3 regions of the Shewanella sp. Koi 1 genome follow, and region 2 is predicted to be linked to each of the others. Evidence: predicted binding sites of a transcription regulator. Region 2 holds the regulator's gene; each other region holds the start of a gene.
The links. Region 2 encodes LexA, which represses DNA repair genes until DNA is damaged. Its sites were predicted from a motif close to TACTGTATNNNNATACAGTA; they were not measured.
Positions count from the first base shown of each region.

Region 1 (5,558 bases), 1.6 Mb from region 2:
TTGACCTTGGGTATAGATCAGACCATCGTCACTGGTGACCATGTTAATGCCCCATTCGGTATGGGCAAAGGAGCGCCAGCCGTTTTTCTCTTGGCGGTCGAAACGAAATCCCACGCGGGAAAAGTTATCAATTACTGAGGTTTCGTGGCCATCGTTTAACGCCGCAAAGCCTAGCCAACCCATCATATTGACGCTATTGGTTTGATCGTTATACAGCTCGACCGCTTGAGTTGTACCAGTGAGCAGCACCGCGGGGATCATCACTGCAAGCAATTTCTTTTTCATATCATCTACACCTTTTAATTCAGCTAAACGATATATAATCATATGATTTAATTGGCTTATTATATTCTCCAGCCAACACACAGCAGTTTGCATGCCACGGCGCAGAAAATCTGAATTTCAGGGTGTTTTTTAGAAGTGGATCCGGCAATCACGAAATATCGTGATTGGCGGCAATTAAATATCGCGGAATATATTAAATATCGTTACTAGATCGCGAGCATTAGCGACAGTTTGATTACATTTGTGTCATCAAACTTGAGCGGGTACTTTACTCGCTCGACGTCTAGGCGTAGCGGATTTAGCGGCCGTCGATTTAGCCGCGGTAGTTTTAGCGGCCGAGCTTCCGACTGCTGCGTTTTTAGTGCCGGATTTTTTCCATCCAGCGCCTTTACCTCCAGCTTTTCGATAGCCGGGCTTTTTCGTTGCTGCACGCTTAAAGCCCTGCCCTTTTAAGCCATTGAGGGCTGAGGGTAATTGAGCGCCCGCATTTTCGATTAAGTTATTTAGCGTACCCAGCAGCGGCTGCATAAAGCCTTGATATGAGATTTCTTTATGGCAGATACCGTTTAGACTTGCCTCCCACAGCGCCGTCATATCGGGTGTCGTGGCGCTAAGGGGTAAGCTATTGATCAAGCCCTTGCCCACCTCAGTGGCCACAATCGACTTGCCCTGACGCTGAATAAAGCCCCGTTTAAACAGCAGTTCAATAATGCCTGCGCGAGTCGCTTCTGTGCCTAAGCCATCGGTTTCCTTTAAAATTTTGCGGATCTCAGGGTCAGTCACATAACGGTTAATCCCCGTCATCGCACTCAACAAGGTCGCATCGGTAAAGGCTTTGGGAGGTTGAGTTTGCTTCTCGACCAATTCACCTTGGTGACAATGAAGAACTTGTCCTAAGGTAAGAGGCGGTAACTGACCAAGATATTCCCCTTCCTCTGTGTCCTTGTCGCCTTGCGCAAAACTCGCTGCGGATGATGCGTCCTTTCGTTCGTTATCTTCTCTGGCAAACAGTTGTTTCCAGCCGAGTGACTTATCCTGTTTTGCCTTAGTTTTAAAAAGGCCACCTTCGATCGTCACCTCGACTACGGTTTCACTGTAGCAATAGGCGGGGTAAAACTGCGCCAAATACTGTCGAGCAATATGCAGATAAAGCTGCCTTTCCCGCTGGCTTAAACCAGCTAGATTGGGCTGTTTTTCCGTTGGAATAATGGCGTGGTGAGCATCAACTTTTTTATCATCCCACGCCTTAGATTTAAGCCGAGGATTGGGCGCCTCAGCGTGTGCGACTAACTCGGGCGCACCGCCCATAATGGCCGCTAATACCCCGTTTGCAAGCCCATGCTGCTCTGTGGGCAAATAACGACTGTCTGAGCGTGGATAAGTGATCAGCTTATGGCGCTCGTATAAGCTCTGGCAGGTATCGAGCACGTCCTTCGCGCTCATACCAAAGCGCTTGGCGGCGTCAATTTGCAGCGCCGATAGACTGTAGGGTAAAGGCGGATTCTGCTGCTTATCCTTAGTGCTTAACTGGGTCACTTTGGCGGGTCTATCGGTGATCCGGCGCACTACATTTTGCGCTAGGCCCTTAGCAAGCACGCGCCCTTCCTCATCCATATAAGGCAAGCAGGCTTCGCTAGGTTGCCACTTCGCCGTGAACGCCTGATCTTTGTCCGTCACTAAGTGAGCCAAAACCTCATAAAATGGTTTAGATTGGAAATTCGCGATTTCCTCATCGCGGCGCACAATAAGCCCAAGCAGCGGGGTCTGTACTCGACCGACCGATAGTACGCCCTGATAACCGACCTTTTTCCCTTGAATGGTGTAGGCCCGCGTCATATTCATGCCATAGAGCCAATCGGCGCGGCTTCTGGCAAGTGCCGAGGTCGACAAAGGAATAAACTCACGGTTACTACGAAGTTGCGACAAGGCACGCTTCACCGCCTGCGGGTTTAAGTCGCTAATAAGGAGTCGCTGCGTTTGCTGTAATTTATCGCCCGTCACGCCCAAATAGGCGATCACTTCATCAACCAATAACTGCCCTTCTCTGTCGGGATCGCCCGCATTCACTAGCGTATCGGCCTGCTTCACCAGCTTTTTAAGTACTGTGAGTTGGCTGCGGGTCGCGGCCTTAGGTTTAAGCTGCCACTTATCAGGCACTATGGGTAAATGCTCAAACTTCCACGATTTAAATTCGGGATTATAGGCATCGGGCTCGGCCTGTTCGAGCAAGTGCCCCACACACCAAGACACACAGTTACCTTGGGCGTCTTCAATAAACCCGTCACCTTTTTTGTGGGGTTTAGGCAGCACATCGGCGATTGCACGCCCAAGGCTTGGTTTTTCAGCAATATAGAGGATCATATCTACATTAAATACTGGATATAATTACAGTGTAATTTAGCCCAAAGCAGACAAGAGTGCAAACCGCCGTTTTACCTCGAGGGCCGATTTAACTCGCTCTGCGGTAACGAAACACTAAAGCTGTGTAAATTTAGTTGAGAATAATTCTCATCTAAACCTAGAATCCCTTGCATCCGTTACGAGGAATTGAGAACAAGAGATGAATACACTGACCTTGCCCTGTCATGCGAAACCCGCCTTTAAGCCAGCGCTAGTATTAAGATTCAATCAATTAATGCTCTTTAATAGCTTATTGTTATTGGCGTTAAGTCTGCTTTGTGAAATGGGACTAAAAAGCTTGGGGCTTGAGGCGTCTTTATTCTCTTGGGCTTTTATCCTGTTTCTACCTGTGGCCGTGAGCCTGTCTTTGCTATTAAAACATAGCGTTAGCCGCCGCAGTCTGGCATGGCTATTCGGACTATGGATGCTGCTATGGCTGGTGATGTAAGCCCCGGTTTAAGCCTAAACCCACACTTATATCTGCTTAGGTCAAATAAAGAGTTCTAACTCCACACTCCTTGTCTCACCTTTCTCCTACATCCCTACAGTCAAACGCAGCTCGAAACCTAGCGAATTAACGCGTCGTTAAATCCCCCATCAGTAAAGCCACCAAATAAAGAACGTTAAATTATCAATTATTTAACAACTTTAGCTATGAAGCGGCTTAAAAAGCCGTTATGTTGAAGCTCTTGGGCGTGCGCACACGTCTTAACCTTAGGCCAAATTGGCCGTTTAGTACCCAAACTTACAAGCAAATATCTTAAAAACTCTGCAAAAACAACAGAATATTGGAGTTGAATTATATGAATGAGATTGTTAATGCGGTCAACAATATCGTTTGGAGCCCCGCGCTCGTTTATCTTTGCCTCGGTGTAGGACTCTTTTTCTCCCTGCGCTCACGTTTCTTACAGTTACGCCATTTACCCGAAATGATCCGTTTAATGTTTGATGGCAAGAGCACTGATGCTGGTGTGTCTTCCTTCCAAGCCTTAGCCATGACCTTAGCGGGTCGTGTGGGAACCGGTAACATTGCCGGTGTCGCCACTGCGATTACCTTCGGCGGCCCAGGTGCATTGTTTTGGATGTGGATGGTGGCGTTTCTTGGCGCCAGCTCCGCATTCGTCGAATCCACCTTAGGCCAAGTCTACAAAGAAAAAATCAACGGAGAGTACCGCGGCGGCCCCGCCTTTTACATTGAAAAAGGCTTAGGCATGAAGTGGTACGCTTGGACATTTGCTATTGCGACCATTTTTGCCTGCGGGATTTTACTGCCAGGCGTACAAGCCAACTCGATTGGTTCGAGCCTAAAAACCGCCTTCGATATCGACCCTAACGTCACCGCCGCTATTCTCGCTATGCTGTTAGGTTTCATTATCTTTGGTGGCGTTAAACGTATTGCCCACTTCGCCAGTACCGTAGTGCCCTTTATGGCACTGGGTTATATCATCGTCGCCTGCGTGATTATTGCCCTTAACATTGGTCAGCTGCCCGATATTATTATGTTGATCCTAAAAAGCGCCTTCGGGCTCGATGCGGGCTTTGGTGCGATTCTCGGTCTTGCGATTATGTGGGGGGTAAAACGTGGTATTTACTCAAACGAAGCAGGCCAAGGAACTGGGCCACACGCCTCTTCTGCCGCAGCCGTAAGTCATCCTGCCAAACAAGGTTTAGTGCAAGCCTTCTCAGTATATGTCGATACCCTGTTCGTCTGTTCAGCCACCGGTTTTATGTTGCTGATCACAGGCCTATATAATGTGCAAGGCCCAGATGGCGCCGCGCTTTATACTGGGATTGCGGGCGTCGCAGCAGGCCCAGGTTATGTGCAAACCGCAATGGAAAGCATGATGCCAGGCTTTGGTAATATGTTCGTTGCCGTCGCGCTGTTCTTCTTCGCCTTCACCACCATTGTGGCCTACTACTATATTGCCGAAACCAACATCGCCTATATCAATCGCAAGGCGAATCGTCCTTGGCTCACAGTGGTGCTAAAAGTGGTGCTGATGGCGTCAACTGTCTATGGCACAGTGAAAACCGCCGATTTGGCCTGGGGCATGGGTGACATTGGTGTGGGCCTAATGGCGTGGCTAAACATTATCGCCATTATTCTGCTGCAACGTATCGCCTTTACTTGCCTTACGGATTACGAGTCGCAACAAAAACAAGGGGTTGAGCCGTTATTCGATCCTGAAAAGCTCGGTATTCCCCATGCAGACTATTGGGTTGAGCGCAAGAATGCGCAGGATGAGCCAGCGCAGAGTCAATCCCGCGAAACTCCTAAGATCTCCTAAGGATTGAAACTCCTAACAAAAAAGCCAGTGACTCATCACTGGCTTTTTTGTTGTGCTTTTTAAGATGTGCCCGCTTAACGCCAAGCACACTCTTTTATCTTAAGAATTTCATCTTATGGATGGCAAACGTTGTGTAACTCTAAGTTAGTGCCAATGTCTTTATTACGATCAGCTTTGGCATCGTCGTTACGTAACTGAGTTAAGTGGTCGAGGTAAGATTGGTCAACATCGTTAGTGATGTAGTGACCGTCGAACACTGAGGTTTCGAAACGTTTGATCTCTGGGTTTTCCATTCTCACCGCTTCAACCAGATCCGGCAGATTTTGGAAGATAATGCCATCGGCGCCAATCAGCTTAGCAATTTCATCGGCATCACGACCGTGGGCAATCAGCTCATTCGAGGTTGGCATATCGATGCCGTAAACGTTTGGGAAACGGATTTCCGGTGCCGCCGAGGCAAAGTACACTTTCTTCGCACCTGCTTCACGCGCCATCTCAATGATTTGCTCTGAGGTGGTACCACGAACGATAGAGTCATCCACTAACAGCACGTTCTTACCTTTAAACTCAGTGTTGATGGCATTG
Region 1 covers NZ_JBREJM010000001.1:3,110,531-3,116,088, forward strand. The annotation lists gene ACUZ8J_RS13670 (porin) at 1-285, opposite strand, end outside; gene ACUZ8J_RS13675 (DNA topoisomerase III) at 535-2,646, opposite strand; gene ACUZ8J_RS13680 (hypothetical protein) at 2,846-3,133, shown strand; gene ACUZ8J_RS13685 (alanine/glycine:cation symporter family protein) at 3,489-4,973, shown strand; gene purF (amidophosphoribosyltransferase) at 5,087-5,558, opposite strand, start outside.
Region 1: the regulator LexA is predicted to act here: its motif matches at 2,659-2,678, upstream of ACUZ8J_RS13675 (DNA topoisomerase III).

Region 2 (5,558 bases):
GCGGCAATCTCTTGGGTCGTTAATTGTTTGCCAAAGGCTTGCATGGCCGTACCCGTTTTACCATTGAGCACGATTTCAAGATGGCCGCTCAGTGGTCCGGTCGCAATGGGGCTGCCTTTGAGGTGCGGGAATACTCCTTGTAGACCTTCACCGTTGGGTTGGTGACAGGCCGCGCAGTGACCGAGGTAAACTTGCTCACCCTGAGCCATCAGCTCTTCTTTAGTCAGTGTTTGTGATAACGCGGCTTGTGCGGCTTGCGCTGCGGCATTGGCGGCTTGTTTTTGTTCTACAACCCAAGCATCGAACTCGGCTTCGGGCAATGCCTGTACCACTATCGGCATAAAACCATGGTCTTTACCGCAAAGCTCGGCACATTGGCCACGGTAAATGCCGGGTTTGTCGATACGGGTCCACGCCTCGTTGATAAAACCTGGGTTAGCGTCTTTTTTTACCGCAAAGGCGGGCATCCACCATGAGTGGATGACATCCTCTGAGGTCATCAAGAAGCGGATTTTACGATTGATGGGTAATACTAGGGGTTTATCGACCTCGAGTAAGTAGTGCTCTCCCTTGGCTTCACTACCTTCGATTTGAGGTCTTGGAGTTGCGAGAATACTGTAAAAATCAATATCTTGATCGAAGTAGCTATAATGCCATTTCCATTGAGAACCTGTGACTTTTACCGTGAGATCGGCATTGCTGGGATCTTCCATGGCAATCAGAGTTTTCGTGGCGGGAATCGCCATTAAGATCAGAATGACAAAAGGAATAATCGTCCACGCGATTTCGACTTTTGTGCTCTCATGGAAGTGAGACGCGACCGCGCCCTTAGATTTTCTGTGGTTGATCATGGCATAAATCATCACGCCAAAAACCACTAGGCCTATCGCGCAGCAGATATACAGAATCGTCATGTGTAAGTGATAAACCTTGCCACTGATTTCTGTTACGCCGGGGGTCATGTTGAACCGCATGTCCGCTGCGGCCAACGGTGGGGCGAATAGCACCACGAGTAAACAATACAACCATTGCTTCACAAGACTTCTCCTCTGCCAATTGCGAATAGCAACCACAAAGAAGAGCAACACAGTAAGTCTCAACTCTATGCAAACTCTTCAGTTCCCAAAAAAGCTTCTCTGACTTCAACGTGCGTTGGCGGCTTACTTTTGATTAAGTATTGTTACTGCTGGTATTAGCCACACTGGCACATACTGCTGAATAAACCCATTATTCTCGATTTTTGTGTGCAAGAGATATTCGATAAATCGTCGATATTTTTTGCCTAAATGGGCGATATATTATGCTCGCCTGAATCAAACATACTTGCTGTTTAAAAATTGATCAAGATCACTTCTTTTTCTAATTGTCTGAAAAATTGCCAAAAAAAAAGCCCCACATTCACAGGTGAGGCGGCTTTCAAGGCTAAATACGCAGTGCAAAAATTTTAATGAACAGAGCTAAAAAAACTACCTTGGGCAAAGTGAGCAGGTTGCTTGAGTGTCGCGTCCGTAGGTGAGTGATTTACGACATCTTCTAGCACGATTCCCATGGCGCGGGCGCTCTTGGCCACAATTTGCAAACGACGATTGTCGCGGGCATCGAGTGAGTGGATCCAAGTAATTACTGCGCTGGAAGTGCCGCTAGTTAAGGCTTTTTCCATGGCCCACAGGGTTTCCACTTCATCTTTCGCATGGACTAAGAGTACGCGATCCATACGCACGCCGGCGCTGGCCAGTAACTGCTTGTAGCCAATACTGGGTGGGTTGATGAGCACGACCCAGCGGCCTTGTTGGCTCAATTGTGCCAATTGTTTGCTAAGTTGCATTAGCTCTTGGCGCCCTTGGCTCTCGGTGGGCATAGTGATGATAGGCGTATGCTGCCAGTCTGTATCGGTTTCGCGTACCGCATCGAGCCATAAACCGGGGTGACGCGGGGCATTACCTAGTAGTTTGTTCATAGCCAATCTCCATTGCGGATCACCCCTACGGCGAGCCCTTCAATTGTTAGACTTTGGAAACTTAAATCGACTTTAATCGGGGAGTAATCTTCATTTTCAGCATGTAGATAAACGAGATTCCCTTTCTTTTCAAAGCGTTTAACTGTTACATCATCGTCAACGCGAGCAACAACTACTTGGCCATTGCGCGCTTGCTGTACCTTATGAACGGCGAGCAGATCCCCTTCGAGGATACCGATGTTCTTCATACTGTCGCCTCTGACGCGCAGCAAGAAATCAGCGGCTGGGTGGAACATGCTGGGGTCGACTTGGTAATACTGTTCGACATGCTCTTGGGCGAGGATAGGTTCGCCCGCAGCCACTTGACCAATCAGTGGTAAGCCAGATTCGCTGTTATCTTCTTCCTCAACTGGGAGGCGGATCCCGCGGGAAGTGCCAGGCATGATCTCGATGCAGCCTTTTTTTGCCAATGCCTTAAGGTGTTCCTCGGCGGCATTTGCACTTTTAAAACCCAAACGGGTGGCGATTTCGGCCCGGGTGGGTGGCATGCCAGTCTCGGCAATATTACGTTTAATCAGCTCTAAAATTTCGGCTTGGCGTGGCGTCAACGGTCTCATGTTCTTTCCTGTTTTTCTATACAGTTACTGTTAGTATATACAGTATTGTTCGTAGTGCAAGTATTAACCACTTTTTAACGCGATTGGAGAGTATTAGCGAATATTCCCTAGAATCTGGTATTCTATGGGGCTAATGAACGTACTTACATTGCATAAGAATAATGCCTAAACAAGACTCTCTTTGGTTGAAATCATTACGCTGGATCCAAAAACACTTAGTGCACACTATTGTTGTGCCGCAGGATCCCTTTGCCGATCTGAATCTGGACGCGTCCAGACCGCTTGCTTATGTAATGAAAACAGAATCCCTGAGTGATATTGCTGCGTTAAGCGAAATCACCACTAAGCTGGGTTTGCCAAGCCCCTACGAGCCGCTCGTGGTCAATGGTGTTGTCGCGCCCCGCGTCGTTTGCCTCGAAGGCCGTAAGCCTTTGTTTGGCGAGCGTGCCAGTAATGAGCCATTTCTCGAATGTTTTATGCGCCTGTTGGCCGTCCATAAGGAAAAGCCAGAGTTAGATATTCAGCTGGTGCCTGTGAGTCTGTATTGGGGCCGTACTCCGGGTAAAGAAGACGACACCATGAAGGCGGCTGTGCTTGAGCGCGAGAACCCAACTTGGTTACGTAAGTGCTTGATGATCTTATTTTTAGGTCGTCACAACTTTGTGCAGTTTTCTAATGCGGTATCGCTGCGTTACATGGCCGACGAACACGGCACCGATATGGGGATTGCCCATAAACTGGCGCGGGTGGCTAGAGTACATTTCCGCCGCCAACGCAAAGTGATGACAGGGCCTGTGCTGCCTAATCGTCAGGCAATGTTCCACTCCCTGCTGAAATCCGAATCCTTACGCAAGGCGATTCAGGAAGAAGCGGCGAGTAAGAAGATTTCCGAAACCCAAGCCCGTGAAACAGCAATTGAATATCTTGATGAAATTGCAGCAAATTATTCCGACAGCCTAGTGCGTATTGCAGAGCGTTTCCTAACTTGGTTATGGAACAAGCTCTACAGCGGTATCAACATCAAAGGTGCTGAACAAATCCGCCAGCTGCACCATGATGGTCACGAGATTGTTTATGTACCTTGCCATCGCAGCCATATGGATTACCTGCTGTTATCCTACATTCTGTATTACCAAGGCATGGTGCCACCGCATATTGCGGCGGGGATTAACCTAAACTTCTGGCCTGCGGGGCCGCTATTCCGCCGTGGCGGCGCTTTCTTTATTCGCCGTAGTTTTAACGGCAATAAACTCTATACGGCAGTGTTCCGTGAATACCTCGATCAGCTGTTTGCTAAGGGATATTCGGTTGAGTATTTCTCTGAGGGAGGCCGTTCTCGCACCGGTCGTCTATTGGCGCCGAAAACGGGCATGATCGCCATGACGATCAACAGTGTGCTGCGTGGTATCGAACGCCCTGTCACCTTAGTGCCTGTGTATTTAGGCTACGATCACGTGATGGAAGTGGCGACTTACCACAAAGAGCTGAGCGGTAAGAAAAAGCAGAAAGAATCTGTATGGCAAGTCTTTGGTGCTATTCGTAAATTAGGTAATTTTGGCCAAGGTTATGTCAACTTTGGTGAGCCGATTACACTGCAAAACTTCTTGAATGAAACGGCGCCTAACTGGCGCACTGAAGTGGCCGACGATCCCGAGCAAAAACCGACTTGGTTAACCCCTGCGGTGAACGTGTTAGCAAATCGTGTGATGACCCGCATTAACGATGCTGCCGCCGCCAGTTCAATCACCTTGACCAGCTTAGTGCTGTTGGCGTCGGAGCAAAATGCCCTAGAGCGTTGCTTGCTCGAGCGTCAGTTAGATTTGTACCTGACGCTGCTTAAGCGTGTGCCTTACACTTCGTTTACGTCGGTGGCCGAAGGTGATGGCAAGCACTTAGTGCAGCAAGGTTTAGAGCTGAATAAGTTCTCCATCAATGCCGATCCTCTGGGTGAGATAGTATCTATTGACGCGAATCAAGCGATTTCAATGACTTACTATCGTAATAATATCATCCACTTGTTTATCATTCCGTCGTTGATTGCTAGCTGCTTAACCAACAATAAGCAGATTTCACGAGCCCATATCCTAGGGATTGTGAGTGACTTCTATCCGCTACTGAAGGCGGAGTTATTCATGGGTATCAAGGACCTCCCAAGTTATGTGAATCAAGTGCTGGATCTGTTTATTGAGCAGGGGCTTGTGCAGGAAAGCGATACGCTGTCGGTGGTGACCGAGCACACCAGTCAAATGTTGTTGCTGGCCGGAAGCGTTAGCGAAACCTTGCAACGTTATGCGATTATCTTCAATCTGCTGGCCCACAGACCTAAGATGGAGCGTTCGGAGCTGGAGTCTGAAAGCCATCTACTAGCCCAACGTTTAGGGGCGCTGCATGGAATTACCGCACCAGAATTCTACGACAAGAAACTCTATAACACCTTGAGTGTTAAGCTTAAAGAGTTGGGTTATTTCTCCGAGAAGGAAGATAAATCCGACGTTGAGCGCATTCGCGATCAAGCCAATAGCTTACTCAGAGCCTCAGTGAGACAAACCATAGTTGCGAGCGTGACCGCGGAGCATATCGTTTAATGGCTAACCATATGAATGCGGCGAAGAATAAGCCGGTGGGTAAGTCTTTGCTCGGTGGTGCCATGATTATTGCCGGTACCACAGTCGGGGCGGGGATGTTTTCTTTGCCCGTTGTGGGCGCTGGCATGTGGTTTGGCTACTCGGTACTGATGTTACTCGGTATTTGGTTTTGCATGTTGATGTCGGGACTGTTACTGCTCGAAACCAACCTGCATTTCGAACCGGGAGCGAGTTTCGATACCCTGACCAAGGAAACCCTAGGCCAGTTTTGGCGGATCGTGAATGGGGTATCGATTGCCTTCGTGCTTTACATCTTAACCTACGCCTACATCAGTGGCGGCGGCTCGATTGTTAACCATAGCCTACAGGGTATGGGTATTGAGTTACCCCAGAGTGTTG
Region 2 covers NZ_JBREJM010000001.1:4,673,549-4,679,106, reverse strand. The annotation lists gene coxB (cytochrome c oxidase subunit II) at 1-1,037, opposite strand, end outside; gene ACUZ8J_RS20550 (cell division inhibitor SulA) at 1,445-1,957, opposite strand; gene lexA (transcriptional repressor LexA) at 1,954-2,574, opposite strand; gene plsB (glycerol-3-phosphate 1-O-acyltransferase PlsB) at 2,736-5,159, shown strand; gene mtr (tryptophan permease) at 5,159-5,558, shown strand, end outside.

Region 3 (5,558 bases), 730 kb from region 2:
GTTGCCTTAACAAGACTGTTTTTGATGGTCCATCTGTGTATTACCCATACTTCTCATTAATCCCAAATCACAAACAGTGGCAACAACGAGTTATGGGTAAATTATTCTAAATATAGCAATAAGTTACACCCAGTCAGAACAAAATACAACGTTTGTTCACATGCAAAAACATAGAATGGATTTACCGAACCAATATCTGGCGTGGTAAATTTTGCAGTTTTAATGTAAAGCATTTATTTTCAAATATTTATATATACAAATAAAAACAAATGAGAAGTTAGAATAACTTTTTTGGCTCGTTCTATGGCAAGAATATTACTTCAACCCACACATTGTTAGGTATGCAGTAGGGTCTAACATTAGGCCAAAAGATGAGAATCTGTAGGGCAATTTTTTCTGAAAGCCTGTTATTCTCTACCCGAGTGCTAGCAAGCTTTGGGGCATCTCCTCGTTAGCACTTAATGATCGGCATACTTCGCCACTTAGTCGTATATTGAGGCGTCAATAAGTCCCTCCGCATTGCCCATTTTTGCTCTATGCCTTGAGCTGCAACAAACAGAGTATCACTTCCATAGCGTTGGTTAATGTGATCGAGCGTAAGCATTAGCGCTGGCTTTACAGTCGGTGGATTGAACAAGTCTAATTGGCTGTGTTTCTCGCTCGCTAAATCAATCAAACCAACGCCTATCTTGTAATAGCGTACACCTTCACGAAATAGCTTGGGTGCGGCTTCACAGACAGCTTTAGTCAGCTCTATCGTACAGTTCGTCGGACAAGGGAAGTGCACCACGGTTTTATAGCTAACAGGCCGCTCATCATGGGGGGAGTTACTCGCAAATAGCAGCATCGTCTTGCAGACTGAGCCTTGCTTACGTGCTTTAGCCGCTGCAATCCCCACATGCTTACTCAGTGCTTGGAGTAACGATTCAAAATCAGTGATGCGCTCCCCCATGCTTCTTGTCGAGAATATCTGCTTCTTATCAGCCCTCGCTTCATCCCACACCTTGCATGCTTGGCCGTTAAGCTCTCGTACTGTCCGCTCGACTTCAATGCTGAACTGTTTACGGGCTAGCCCTGCTGGCATGTTTGCTAGGTCAAACGCAGTACGGATATTCATCAGTTCAAGCTTTGCACTAATCCTGCGCCCAATCCCCCAAACATCACCTACTACTAGCTGCTTTAGAATAGCGGTTCGGTCTTGGTCATTGCCGATGACACAAACGCCTTTATAACCCTCAATCTTCTTAGCAGCATGGTTAGCCAGTTTTGCCAAGGTCAGGGTCTCCGCAATTCCCACACAAACAGGTAAGCGAGCTTCTTTCCATACAGCCCGTCTTATTAATTGACCTTGAGTATGAAGACATTTTATTGCTGGATAGCAGTTCTTAAACGACAGGAAGGTTTCATCGATGCTGTAGACATGCTGCTCAGGCGCAAAGCGGCCAATGATATCCATCATCTTGCTAGACAAGTCAGCATACAGTTCATAATTAGATGAACACGCAATCACACCACGCTCAGCACATTGTGCTTTGACTTGAAAGTAAGGCACAAACTTCTGAATACCCGCCTCTTTAGCCTGCCTATTGGCCGCAACAATCATCCCATCATTGTTACTTAGCACAACAACAGGCTTACCACGCCAATCAGGCCGGAATACTTGTTCCGCGCTACAGTAAAAGCTGTTGGCATCGACTAGCGCAAACATCTACTTTTTACTCAATTTTTTACTCAATACAGGACTTTTACGGTGGCAACGAATAGAACGAGTGATAACGCCTTCAATACTAAACTCGTCGTATTCATGAATGATGACAGGCTGGTGTTGCTGATTAGAGGAAAGCAGTAAACGGCGGGGGATATCAATGATTTTACAGACAAACTCCCTATTTAAATTGGCTACAATGACATCGCCATTTCGCACCATCTCGTGGCGGTCAACAATGAGAATATCACCATCAAAGATGCCGACATCTTGCATCGAGTCCCCTAGGGCATAAGCCATAAAAGTTGAGCTTGGGTGGTCGACCAATAGCTCATCTAAGCTTAGACCTAGCTGAGTGTATTCAGCCGCAGGCGACTCAAAACCTGTAATGCCAGCACGGGCAGGAATAGGGATAACACGCATAGCAATGAACCACTGTTAATATATACAGTATATTATAGTCGCAGAATAGCAGCTAGCAAGATCTATTGAACGACCTCGACATAACACCATTGGTTCTTTTCTTTATCGAATGTAGCACTGATGTGCATTGGTGAAGTGTCACCCTGCTTAGCTCTTAGCAACACAACCTCGGAAACCTCCGACAAGTCATCAATACATTGAGGCTGAGTTAGGGAGTATAAGAACATTGCAGCATAACCGAAAATGGTTAACGCTGCTGTTGCGACGAGAACACGTATAGGTCTGAAAACCATAGACTAGCCATCCTTAGCGCAGAATCAAAATACCATTTATCAACATGACGATAGTATAGATTTGGCTTAGCGCAAGTAGGGCTAAATAGCTGTTCCGAATAGTAGGTCTCTTCACTCGTAAGCTTCAACAAGGGACACGGTGTACGCATCGTACGCTGAGTTTTGTCACTTCAGTGATGTGGAGCCTGATTAATAAATACCTTACGCTAAATGGGTCAGGCAAGATGTTGCACTATCAAGAACAGTTATTTAGTGATGCGCACGGTGCTCACCATTGCTGAATCACATCTGGCTTGTACAGCTACTGTGTATGTGTCGTCCTCCATGTTCTTATTTACTTTCAACCGGAAAAGAGACTAATCCAACTTATCGAAAACGAAATTCAAACCTTCTTCCGGTGTAATCTTTTGACGTTTATTATTCGAACGACTCGATAAAGAGGTTTTCTTCTTAGGCTTCAGCTTAGGTTTATGAACTTTAACTGATGTTTTTGAAATTTCGTAGGTTTCAATTAGCTTAAGAATTAGGGCATCATTTGAATCTAAACGGAGCTCGTCTCTTAATTCGTCCAACTTTGCGACTGTAGATTTTTTAACCGTCACTCTGCCCCGAGTTTTTTCGTACTCTTTATCACGACATCGCCTTAGGAAATTTTCCCAAGTTGGCTGACTAACTTTGTCTATGCACTCCCGAAACTCTTTAAATTTAGTTTTTGTAAGCTTTCGAGACTCGCCTAGTATTTGTTCGCATCTCTTGTAAAGCACCTTTTCATCGTTTACTTCAAGGGCTTTAAGCCACTCTACCAAATGAGCAGAAATGGATTGATACGATACCTCCCGTCCTGAAGCCATAAGATCTCCTACATGTAAAACCCGACTAGTGAGGCCTTACTTAATCATTACATTAAAACATCGTCCCGTCGATAATACATCATGATAAAATTCTACAAAAATATAATTAGTCGGCCCGTCGATTCAATTCCTATTCTGCTTGCTGCGAAATCACTAAACCATCGGTCCGTCGATAAAATATCTTGCCAATAAAGCATTGTCTAATAAGGTATTTCTAGAACATTCTTATCTAAAGTGATTGTATTCATTAACACTAACCATGTCTAAAACTGAAAGCTTTCAGTTGAGTAGAAACAGCAGTAGATAGCAGTACTTAGATAGCTACACATTTAAATCTGTAAATAGATCTGTGATTGCAGAGAAAGTTGTTTCAGTGATGAAAAAGCGAATCTGTAAATCAAGAGATCGGTAATCACCGAACACACACAGTTCTAATTAGGAGATTTACAATGGCTATTCAACGTAAGCAAATTCATGATGCAAATGCACCAGCAACCAAACACGCTAAAAAGAAATCGAAGAAATCGAAGAAAGTGAAATCAACGTCGTTAGTTGTAGTACAAAAATGCGCTATCAATCATGACATCTCGAGCCAGTCTTTTGCAAAATCGAAGTTGGTATCAGCATTATTCAACGATGAACACGATTTTAAATCCGCATTTGAAGGTAATTTTGAACTATCTAATGATCACGTTAAACAGTTAAGCAATATTGTCACAACTTCGCAAACCGAGCTTAAACAAGCTCTACTCATCATCTATAAAAATGAGGGTTATAAAAAACTTGGTTGTGCAGACTTTAAAGCTTACGTCAAAGACAATCTCACCATCTCATATGACGTGGCGCTTAAACAAGTTTGGGCCGCAAAGGTAGCGTATGCAATTAACGGGATGGATGCTATTGGCTTCTATAGTGACAACTCAATGCTACCAATGAAAGACCTGTCAAACGATCAAATTGAAGAAGTTGTTATGCATATTGAAGAAGTACACGGCGAGGAAATTACTATCGTGGGTAAATACACCCGCAAGATAGTTGAAGCCGCTATGCGTTCGCTTGGCCTACTCCAAGAAGTTAATTCGAATGATGACCTAGATTTGGATGTAAATGATGGCGTCGAAGAAGATAGCGTTGAGCAAGACGATTATAGTCTAGATTTTGATGGTAGCGACGATGAAACTTTAGACTCTGATACAAAGGCTAAGACATCGACTAAGCAATCATTTAAAGCTAAACAACCCAGCACTGATAAAGTCAAACAAAGCAAAAGCCATCGCCAATTCCTTGAACAGTTCAATCTTAAGGCTGAGAAATGCAAAAGTAGCAAAGCCATCTTCGAGGCGTTTATTGAAACGGATGCAGGTAAAAATCAAGCTATTTTAGCAAAGGCTATTGAGTTCTTGATGAAGCAGCAAATATCAGTCATGACTTTAGAAGCAAAAGCGATTCTGGAGGCTCAAGATGAATAAGCTCTCCAAATCCATTGAAAGTGTCCTGTTCGACAAATTGGTGATTGTCTGCCACTGCTTAGACTTAGACCACCGTGAAACCATTGTGCTTAACCTATTCAGCATAATTGAAGCTATTGTCGGTCATGAAGGGCTTGCTCAGCCTCAGGTAATGAAGTCTTTAGGGGGCTATCGCTATTCTGTTAAGTTGCCATTACTAGAGCCGATTGATTGGGTAAGACCAGTAAATGGAGAGCCCCATTTGTTCATTCAAGTGGGTCCCTACGCTCAGAATAGGCCTTTCATTCGGTTTGAGTTTAAAGGGTTCCCACTCAATAGAGAGCACTATTATCTCGCGCGGTTATGGCTCGAAAAGATTATACCGGCCTCAGCCCATTTTCTACTAAGCAGCGAGAATATGAAGGTAACAACCCTTGATATAGCCCTTGATTTGATGGTCGATATTAATAACATTTGCGTCAATTTCGCGAGCTCGCAGACATCTGGAGTCTTCTTCGCTAAAGATGGTGGTATTGGAACGATTATATTAGGTAATAAGAAAAGTGGTTGCCGCATAACTGCTTATGATCGTACCGCAAATTGTAGGGCTAAAAACCTTCCCACAAATGACGAGCCTGAGACACGCATAGAGTCCCAATTCAAACCCAATTGTAAATTGTTGCAACTAGATAAGTTCATAAATCATCACAGTTATCTTAAAAGGATCCAAGTGTATGATTTCTTGAAATTAAAAAAATCACCTACTTTACACCCGCATACGCTTATGGCTATTACAGCTTACGGACTAAAGTCTGCATTACAACGCCTACCTAAGGAA
Region 3 covers NZ_JBREJM010000001.1:3,943,161-3,948,718, forward strand. The annotation lists gene ACUZ8J_RS17395 (Y-family DNA polymerase) at 452-1,708, opposite strand; gene ACUZ8J_RS17400 (LexA family protein) at 1,709-2,128, opposite strand; gene ACUZ8J_RS17405 (hypothetical protein) at 2,778-3,272, opposite strand; gene ACUZ8J_RS17410 (hypothetical protein) at 3,722-4,741, shown strand; gene ACUZ8J_RS17415 (hypothetical protein) at 4,734-5,558, shown strand, end outside.
Region 3: the regulator LexA is predicted to act here: its motif matches at 2,139-2,158, upstream of ACUZ8J_RS17400 (LexA family protein).